DNA from 3 places in the Lapillicoccus sp. genome. Region 2 is predicted to be linked to each of the others. Evidence: predicted binding sites of a transcription regulator. Region 2 holds the regulator's gene; each other region holds the start of a gene.

Region 1 (3,269 bases), on a different contig from region 2:
GTTGCCGTCGAGGTAGACGGTGCCATCGGGGATGACGAACGCCGCCCGGCGGTCCACGGCCGCGTGCTGCGTGTCGAGGAGGAGGGCGCGAGCGGTCAACCGGTCCGTGATCCGCTCCGTGGAGTCCATGCTGGTGACCGTATCCGACTCCGTGCGGGACCTCTGCGCGCGGCGACGTAGGGTTCGGGGCTGTGACCGCACCATCTCGCACCGACGCAGGGACGTCCTCGCCCGGTATCCGCCGCTGGCTGCGACAGCGACCGCCGCCCCTTCGTCCGTGTCCGCTGAGGCCCACCGCGTGAGCCGGATGAGCCGCCGTGAGCCGGATGAGCTCCACGCCATGAGCTCCTCCGGTCTCCTCCCGCCGCCCCTGATCGGCGTGCTCGCCGTCCAGGGCGACGTCCGTGAGCACATCCGGGTCCTCGAGGGTCTGGGCACGCGGGTCGAGGCCGTGCGTCGCCCGCGTGAGCTGGACGGCATACGGGGCCTCGTCATCCCCGGCGGGGAGTCGACGACGATGGACAAGCTCGTCCGCGCCCTCGAGCTCTTCGAGCCGCTGCGGGCGCTGATCGCGGCCGGGCTGCCCGTCTACGGGTCGTGCGCCGGGATGATCATGCTCGCCGACCGGATCGCCGACTGCCGGGCCGACCAGCAGACCCTCGGAGGGCTCGACATCACGGTGCGGCGCAACGCCTTCGGGCGTCAGGTGGACTCCTTCGAGGAGGACATCGACATGCTCGGGCTGGACACCCCGGTGCACGCGGTGTTCATCCGCGCACCGTGGGTGGAGGACATCGGGGCGGACGTCGAGGTGCTGGCCCGTGTCGCGGGCGGGCCCGCCGCGGGTAGGATCGTCGCCGTTCGCCAGGGGCACCTGCTCGCCACCTCGTTCCACCCGGAGGTCACCGGCGACACGCGGGTCCACGAGTTGTTCGTCGAGATGGTGAGGGAGAGATCATGAGCGGCCACTCCAAATGGGCAACGACGAAACACAAGAAGGCCGTCGTCGACGCGCGGCGGGGCAAGCTCTTCGCCAAGCTCATCAAGAACATCGAGGTCGCCGCCCGCACCGGCGGTGGCGACGTCATCGGCAACCCGACGCTCTTCGACGCCGTCCAGAAGGCCAAGAAGACCTCGGTCCCCAACGACAACATCGACCGCGCGGTCAAGCGCGGCTCCGGGGCCGAGGCCGGCGGCGCGGACTGGCAGAGCATCACCTACGAGGGATACGCGCCGCACGGTGTCGCGGTGCTCATCGAGTGCCTCACCGACAACCGCAACCGCGCGGCCGCAGAGGTGCGGACGGCCCTGACCCGCAACGGCGGTCAGCTCGCCGACCCCGGCAGCGTCTCCTACGTCTTCCACCGCAAGGGCGTCGTCATCGTCCCGAAGGGCGCCCTGTCGGAGGACGACCTGCTCGAGGTCGTCCTCGACGCCGGTGCGGAGGAGGTCAACGACCTCGGCGAGAGCTTCGAGATCGTCTCCGAGGCCGCCGACTTCGTCGCGATCCGCACCGCCGTGCAGGCGGCGGGGATCGACTACGACTCGGCCGAGGCCTCCTGGGTGCCCGCCCTCCAGGTCGAGCTCGACGCCGACGGGGCACGCAAGATGTTCCGCGTCCTCGAGGCCCTTGAGGACTCCGACGACGTCCAGAACGTCTACGCCAACGGCGAGGTCAGCGACGACATCCTCGCGCAGCTCGACGAGGATGACTGAGCCCCCTCGGCGCGTCTGCGCCGGTTTGGCTCGCCCCCGCGTGTAGCGTCGGTCCCGAACACCTGTTCGGACACCGTGACGACGAGGGAGGTATGCCGTGGTGCGCGTCCTTGGCGTCGACCCCGGTCTCACCCGGTGCGGCATCGGCGTGGTCGAGGGTGACCTCGGACGCCCGCTGCGGATGGTCGAGGTCGGCGTGCTCCGCACCTCGTCGTCGCTCCCGACCGCGCAGCGGCTGCTCGCGCTGCAGGTCGAGATGCAGGACTGGGTCGACCGCCACCGTCCGGACGCGGTGGCGATCGAGCAGGTCTTCGCCGACGCCAACGTCTCGAGCGTCATGGGCACCGCCCAGGCCACGGCCGTGGCGATGCTCGCTGCGGCGGCCCGCGGCATACCGGTCCATCTGCACACCCCCACCGAGGTCAAGGCCGCCGTCACCGGCAGCGGCCGCGCCGACAAGGCGCAGGTGACGGCGATGGTGACCAGGTTGCTGCGTCTCGATGCCCCGCCGAAGCCGGCCGATGCCGCTGACGCCCTCGCGCTGGCGATCTGCCACCTGTGGCGCGGGGGAGCCCAACGCCGCATCGACGAGGCGCTCGCCAGACAGGGGGCGGCGCGATGATCGCCTCCCTGCGCGGGACGGTGCTGCGCACCAGTCTGGACTCCGTCATCGTCGAGGTCGGGGGCGTCGGCATGCTCGTGCACACCACCCCCGCCACCGCGGCGTCGCTCCGGACGGGGTCCACCGCTGCGCTGTCGACGACGCTCGTCGTGCGGGAGGAGTCGCTGACGCTCTACGGCTTCGCCGACGACCAGGAGAAGGCGGTCTTCGAGACCGTCCAGACCGTGTCCGGGGTCGGACCCCGGCTGGCCCTGGCGATGCTCGCGGTGCACTCCCCGGACGGGGTGCGCCTCGCGGTCTCCTCCGGCGACCTCGCTGCCCTGACCAAGGTGCCCGGCATCGGTAAGAAGGGCGCCGAACGCATCGTCCTCGAGCTGCGCGACACGATCGGCGTGCCGTCGAGCACGGCCCAGGTCAGCGACCAGCCCGCCACGGGGGCGTGGCAGGGACAGGTGCGCGAGGCCCTCGTCGGGCTCGGCTGGAGCTCCAAGCAGGCCGACGACGCGGTGGACGCCGTGGTCCCGCTGTCCGCAGACGGCGCCAACGTCTCGGCGCTGCTGCGCGCGGCCCTGCAGGTGCTCGGACGATGACGACGACGAACGATGACGAGGTCCGCGGCATCTGGGCCGAGGACGACGGCTCCTTCGACGCGACGGCCCGGGTGGTCGACGGCCGTGGCGACGACCAGGACCGCAAGGTCGAGATGGCCCTGCGGCCGCGACGGCTCGCGGACTACACCGGCCAGACCCGGGTGCGCAACCAGCTCTCGCTGGTCCTCGAGGCCGCTCGCCGGCGGGGGGCACCCCCCGACCACGTGCTGCTCTCCGGTCCCCCCGGGCTGGGCAAGACCACGCTGGCGATGATCGTCGCGGCCGAGCTCGACCAGCCGATCCGGGTGACCTCGGGCCCCGCGATCCAGCATGCCGGCGAC
Region 2 (3,269 bases):
TGACCGGCCTCGGTGAGACGCACGTTGCGCCCGATCCGCTCGACGAGGACCGTTCCGCTGCGCTGCTCGAGGCGCCGGACCATCTGGGAGACGGCCGGTTGGGAGTAGCCCAGTGAGGCGGCAGCGCCGGTGAAGCTTCCCTCGTCGGCGATGGCGCGCATCACGCGCAGTCCGGCAGCGTCGATCATCGGCCCAGTCTATAACGTCTTGTTATCGAATCGCCACGTTCCTGCTGCTCCGGTGATCTCAGAGTCCGACGCGGATCCGGTGTCGGGCGGGTGTCAGCGATGGGTGCCCCGTTCCACCTCGGGGCCCTGCGCCGGCTCGACGAGCTGGGGTCCCCGGCGGACTGCCGACGGTGAGTGCCGTCTCCGGTGGGTCGATCATCGCCGTGCTGCGGAGCGACCCCCGTCTCACCTGGCCGGGTGAGCAGGACGCCACGCAGGCGGGGGTGGTGGGCTTCGAGGAGGCTGGTTGCCGAGCCGATGCGGGCCATGGCGTGGCACAACCTGCGCACCCCGGCACTGCTCTCGAAGGCGTGGCCCTCGCGCTCATTCATCAGGACGCCGCCGTCCGTGCGCTCGCGGACCAGTTCGTCCGGCAGCTCCCGTGGTGGTCGACTCCGTTGCGGGACAACGCCGCCGACGCGCCTCGCGCCTCCCGCACGACGAGGTGGCCGACCCGGCATACGCGCTCGCGGCCCTGCGCGACTCCGAACCGCGCACCGTGGTCGGCCGGTTCTGAGCGCCCGGAGGGGGCATTGGATACTGGAGCGGTGACCTCGAGCGCCCCGCAACCCGCGACCCCCACCGAGCCGTCGGCGCTGACCGACCTCGTGCGCCGCGGGAGCGTCGTCGTGCTCTCCGGGGCCGGTCTGTCGACCGAGTCGGGGATCCCGGACTACCGCGGGCCGGACGGGACACGACGGGTGACCCCGATGCAGTACTCCGAGTTCACCGGATCCACGGCCGCCCGCCAGCGCTACTGGGCGCGCAGTTTCATCGGCTGGCAACGCTTCTCACGCGCCGAGCCCAACGTCGGTCACCGCGCCGTCGCCCGCCTCCAGCAGCTCGGCGTCCTCGACGGCATCATCACCCAGAACGTCGACGGGCTGCACCAGGCGGGCGGGGCTCGCGACGTCGTGGAGCTGCACGGGAGCCTCGACGTCGTCGTCTGCCTCACGTGTGGCGACCGCACGGGACGGCTCGACCTCGACGAGCGGATGACCCTCGCGAACCCGGGCTTCTCCGACCGGGTCCTGGGCGTCGTGGCCGACGGGTCCAAGGTCTCCAGCCAGATCCGCCCGGACGGCGACATCGTCCTCGATGACGAGGTGGTCACGAGCTTCGTCCTGCAGCTGTGCCTCGTCTGCGGGGCAGACACCCTCAAGCCCGATGTGGTGTTCTTCGGTGAGTCGGTCCCCAGGCCCAAGGTGGAGCAGTCGTTCGCCCTGGTCGAGGCGGCCTCGTCCCTGCTGGTGCTCGGGTCGTCGCTGGCGGTGATGAGCGGCTACCGGTTCGTGCGACGGGCCGCTCGCGACGGCATACCGGTCGCCATCGTCACCTCCAGCCCCACGCGAGGTGACGCGGAGGCCACGGTGCGGATGCACACGCCGCTGGGCGAGACGCTGCACGCCCTCGTCGCCGAGCTGGCCAGCGAGGGCGTAAGAGGCGTCGACGGCTGAGTCGGCACCCGGTCCTCAGGTGTGGGGTGCTCGGATGTGGCGGGCTCAGATGCGACGCAGGACCGCGGTGACCTTGCCGAGGATCGTCGCGTGGTCACCGTCGATGGGCGAGTAGTCGGGGTTGTGCGGCATCAGCCACACCTTGCCGTTGGTCCGCTTGAACGTCTTGACGGTGGCCTCGTTGTCGAGCATCGCCGCGACGATGTCCCCGTTGTCGGCCGTCGGCTGCTGTCGCACGACGACCCAGTCACCGTCGCAGATGGCCGCGTCGATCATCGACTCGCCGACGACCTTGAGCAGGAAGAGCGAGCCCTCTCCGACGATCTGCCTCGGCAACGGGAAGACGTCCTCGACGACCTCCTCGGCCAGGATCGGACCGCCGGCAGCGATCCGCCCGACCACCGGCACGTAGGCGGCCTCGGGACGCGTGTTGCCGGAGTCGGTCTCGGTGTCGAGCTGGCCCGTGCTGAGCTGACCCGTGCTGTCGAAGATCTCGCTGGTGCCACTGTCGCCGGAGCGGTAGCCGCGCTCGCCGGCGGCGGCGTCGGGAGAGACGACCTCGATGGCGCGGGGGCGGTGGGGATCGCGGCGCAGGTAGCCCTTGCGTTCCAGCGCCGAGAGCTGGTGGGCGACGCTGCTGGGACTGGTCAGGCCGACGTCCTCACCGATCTCGCGCAGGCTGGGCGGATAGCCGCGACGGTCCACGGAGTTGCGGATCACCTCGAGCACCCGCCGCTGGCGGACGGTCAGACCGTCGCCCTGGCCGCGCTCCGGCATCTCGTGGACTGCCATGTGTCCCAACTCCTTCGTCGTCGCTGTCGTCACTGCACGGCCGGCGTCCTGTTGTTTGCGCAGGTCAGATGCCATGTCAGACCCCGGTGATGGACTACCGGACATGAGGACAGCCTACGTGTATCGAACGTCCGTTCCAAACATATGTTCGAGGCGTGTCTCGACTTTCTCGAACACCCGTGCTACACATTGTCCAAGCGTTCCATCGTACATCCGTTCGATGGACCGCTCGCCGGACCGCCACCTTCGGGCCGTCGCACCAACCGTCCCCGTCCCCGGGGTCGACGAGATGGAGGACATCATGAGTGCAGCCGTTGCATGGGAGGTCGCCCCGCTCGAGGTGCGCCCGGGCCGACCCGCCCTCCACCTCGTGCCACGCGGCAGCTCGGCCGTCGCGCGGCCCGCGGTCAAGGTCACCCGGTTCGGGCGGCTGCTCGTCACCGCCAGCACGGTCGCCATCGTCACTCTCCTCGCGCTCACCATCCTCGGGGTCGGCGCCGCCGGAGCGTCGATCGATCACCGGGTCACCGTCGACGCTGGCCAGACCCTGTCCCAGGTGGCGGCGGCCGAACTGCCGCAGCTGCCGGTATCCGAGGGTGTCGCGCAGATCCAGCTCGCCAACCACCTCAACAGCAGCCAGGTCCATGCCGGCCAGGAGCTGGCCATCCCGTCGCCCGGCTGAGGCCTCGGAACGGTCGACGTCCGCGTCGACCCCGCTGGACCTCGATCCGGCTCCCCTGACGGCTGCCAGGCCTCGACCCCCTGGTTGCCGACCTCGCGAGAGGACGAACGC
Region 3 (3,269 bases), on a different contig from region 2:
CACCGATGCCCAGGGGAACGCGGTGGCCAATGCCCGCCGCCTCGGGGTCATGTACATCATCTGGAACGACCAGATCTGGGGCGCCTACCGCCCGAGCGACGGCTGGCGGCCCTACAGCAACTGCGAGGCGCACCCGGAGGCGGCGTCGGACACCGCGTGCCACCGCGACCATGTGCACATCTCGCTCTCCTGGGAGTGGGCGATGGCCGCCACGTCCTACTGGAGCGGCAAGGTGGCTGCCAGGGACTACGGGCCGTGCCGGACCTCGACCACCGGGTGGGCGCCGGCCTACTCCGGACCCAACCCCACGCCGTGCCCATCCGTCGTCCCGGGGCCTGCCCCCGTTCCCGTGCCGGCCACCGGGACGGTGCCGGGCAGCGTCAACGCCGGTGGCCCGGCGGTCTTCTCGCCCGACGGCAGGTTCCGGCTGAACATGCAGACCGACGGCAACCTCGTAACGTACGACGCCGCCGGGAAGTACCAGTGGGCGTCGTCCACGAATGTCCCGGGCAGCTACCTGCGCGTCCAGGCCGACGGCAACGTCGTGATGTACGACCCGGAGGCCAACCTGCCGTTGTGGACGACCGGCGTGTACAGCCCCGGCGCCCAGCTGCGGATGCAGAACGACGGCAACCTGGTGCTGTACTCCGACGCCGGCGCGCCCCTGTGGGACAGCAAGGGCTACACCCGCCGGGCCGCGGTCCGGTTCGTCCCGCAGCGGGCATTCACCCACCTGTCCTCGGGGCAGTCCGTCACCTCGTGGTCCAACGGTTTCACCCTCACGCTGCAGACCGGCGGCAACCTCGTCCTGAAGAACGCGAACGGGTCGACCCGGTGGTCCAGCGGCACGTCGGTGCCCGGGTCGAGGCTCGAGGCGCAGGCCGACGGCAACGTCGTCATCTACGGACCCAGTGGTGCACCCGTCTGGCACACCAGGCTGTACAGCCCGGGTGACTACGCCGTCATCCAGGACGACGGCAACGTCGTCGTGTACGACAAGGCCGGCCGAGCCCTGTGGGATGCCCTGGGATTCACCGGGCATCCCGCCGTCCGGGTCGGCTGAGCGTCGGCAACGAACGGCGCCGCCCGGGGACGTCTTGACAGGCTGTCCGAGGGAGGGAGTACCTTTGCTTCATCGAACAGGTGTACGAATTCTCGGTCTGGGGTGACGAACTCCGCTCCCGCTCCAAGGGCCTGTCGGTGACAGCACGATCAACCCGTGACGGGACGCCTACCCCGTCCCGTCACGGGCCGGTCTGTCTCCTGAGCCACCCCATGCCCGGAAGGGGCGATGCCGTCATGCGCCGTTACAGCGATCCGATCGAGGTCCGGTCGGAGGACCGGACCACGAATGGTCACAGCGATGCGGGTGGAACGGGTGGCACGGACGTGATGGGGAGGTCCTCGCCCCCGCCGCAGGCCTTCATCTGGAGGGGCCGGCTCTACGTCGTGCGTCAGGTGATCGGCCACTGGCGTGAACGTCGGGCCTGGTGGCGCGAGGCGCTCGACCCGGTCCCCGGCCAGCCGGTGGGCCTCGACATCGCCGCCGGTGAGCGGCAGGTGTGGCGGGTCGAGGCCAGCCGGGGCCAGGTCCACGCCAGCGGGGTCTTCGACCTCGTCCACGACGACGTCCCCCACGAGGGACACCCCGACTGGCGCCTCGTGCGCGTCGCGGACTGAGGAGACCCGGATGAACACCGAGAGCGCCCACGTCCTGGTCCCTGGCCGGCGTCGTCCCCCCATCGCGGCAACCTCCCTCGACCTGCTCGACCGGTCCCGGGGGAGCCTGCTGCTCGCCTGCCGGACCGGTGACGCGGGCGAGCGCTACGTCGAGGCCCACCTCGGCGCCCTTCGGGCCGCGGCAGCCCTGCTCGCCGCGCGCAGCAGCTCCTCGGGGCGCTCGCGACCGCGCAGCGTCTGGGAGGTGCTGCCCGCGGTCGCCCCCGAGCTGTCCGAGTGGGCGACGTTCTTCGCCGGGTCGGCGCGGCAGCGGGCAGCCGTCGAGCGTGGTGGACCGCTCAGCGCCCGCGAGTCCGACGACCTGCTGCGCCAGTCCGAGATCTTCCTCGAGATCGTCCAGGACCTGCTCGGGGTGCCACGCGCCGAACCCCTGCCCGACTACCTCGCCCCGGTCTCGGCCCACGGGTCGGCGTCGGCGTCGGACCGGGCCGAAGCCCGGGCCTGAGGACCGTCCGTGCACGACACCTTCGTCCACCTGCACGTCGCCTCCGGATACTCCATGCAGTACGGCGCCTCGACCCCCGCCGCCCTCGTGCAGCGGGCCGTGGCCTGGGGCCAGCCGGCGCTGGCCCTGACCGACAGGGACGGGCTCTACGGCGCGGTGCGGTTCGTCCAGGCCTGCACCGACGCCGGGATCGCCCCGATCCTCGGCGTCGACCTCGCCGTCCGTCACGAGGTGCCTGACCCGCGCCGGACGTCGCACCGTGGTGGTCCTGCGACGCGGCCGCGCACCCCGGTCCGCGGCGGCGCCGTCGTGGACGCCCGGCTGCCGCGGGTGACCGTCCTCGCCCGGGGTCGTCACCTCGGTCTCGACCCTGGCGCAGGCTGGGGCCGGTTGTGCCGCCTTGTCACCCGCACCCACCTCGGCGGTGAGCGGGGCGAGCCGGTGAGCACGCCCGAGCTCATCGCCGAGCTGGCCACGCCGCCGGGCATCGACCCCGCCGAGCGTGGCCCCAGCCCGCTCGTCGTCCTGCTCGGTCCCGACTCCGACGTCGGCCGTGCGGTCCTCGCACGGAAGCGCGCCCGGGCCCACGCGGCGCTGGCTCGGTGGCGGGCCCTGTTGCCGCGCGACGCGATCGCCATCGAGGTCGTCTGCCACGGCGGGGCCGAGGGCACCCCGGCCAGCCTCGGTCACGCGGCCCGGCTCTACGCACTCGCCCGGGAGCACGGCATCCGCGTCGTCCTCACCGCTGCCGTGCGGCACGCCGACCCGCGGGAGGCCGCCACCGTCGACGTCCTCGACGCCGCCCGGCGGCTCGTCGCCCTCGACGTCCGTCACCTCGACCGGATCACCACGGCAGGCCACCTCAGTCCCACTCCGGCGATGTATGCCGTGGCGTGCGACATCCTCCAGGCCTCCGGTCCGGGGATCAGCGGCGGCGGCACCCTGGCCCGCGAGGGTGCCCGGTCGCTGCTCGGGGCGAGCGTCGCGCTCGCCATGGAGTGCGTCCAGGACCCGGCCGTCGACCTCGGGATCGGGGCCGTCCACCTGCCCGAGCAGACCGTCCTCGGCATCGCCCCCGACATCG

Evidence for each region. The regulator LexA, encoded in region 2, represses DNA repair genes until DNA is damaged. The targets are predictions, from matches to a motif close to TCGAACANNTGTTCGA.
Region 1: the regulator LexA is predicted to act here: its motif matches at 1,771-1,786, upstream of ruvC (crossover junction endodeoxyribonuclease RuvC).
Region 3: the regulator LexA is predicted to act here: its motif matches at 1,136-1,151, upstream of ACLL9L_RS14085 (DUF6504 family protein).

What each region holds. Positions count from the first base shown of each region.
Region 1 is NZ_JBKJPP010000218.1:29,513-32,781, reverse strand. It holds gene kynU (kynureninase) at 1-129, opposite strand, end outside; gene pdxT (pyridoxal 5'-phosphate synthase glutaminase subunit PdxT) at 341-961, shown strand; gene ACLL9L_RS18830 (YebC/PmpR family DNA-binding transcriptional regulator) at 958-1,716, shown strand; gene ruvC (crossover junction endodeoxyribonuclease RuvC) at 1,817-2,338, shown strand; gene ruvA (Holliday junction branch migration protein RuvA) at 2,335-2,928, shown strand; gene ruvB (Holliday junction branch migration DNA helicase RuvB) at 2,925-3,269, shown strand, end outside.
Region 2 is NZ_JBKJPP010000205.1:17,331-20,599, reverse strand. It holds gene ACLL9L_RS16970 (LysR family transcriptional regulator) at 1-188, opposite strand, end outside; gene ACLL9L_RS16965 (hypothetical protein) at 610-744, shown strand; gene ACLL9L_RS16960 (Sir2 family NAD-dependent protein deacetylase) at 776-1,684, shown strand; gene lexA (transcriptional repressor LexA) at 1,730-2,476, opposite strand; gene ACLL9L_RS16950 (LysM peptidoglycan-binding domain-containing protein) at 2,778-3,158, shown strand.
Region 3 is NZ_JBKJPP010000159.1:55,207-58,475, forward strand. It holds gene ACLL9L_RS14080 (hypothetical protein) at 1-1,063, shown strand, start outside; gene ACLL9L_RS14085 (DUF6504 family protein) at 1,300-1,680, shown strand; gene ACLL9L_RS14090 (SAV_6107 family HEPN domain-containing protein) at 1,691-2,185, shown strand; gene ACLL9L_RS14095 (DNA polymerase III subunit alpha) at 2,195-3,269, shown strand, end outside.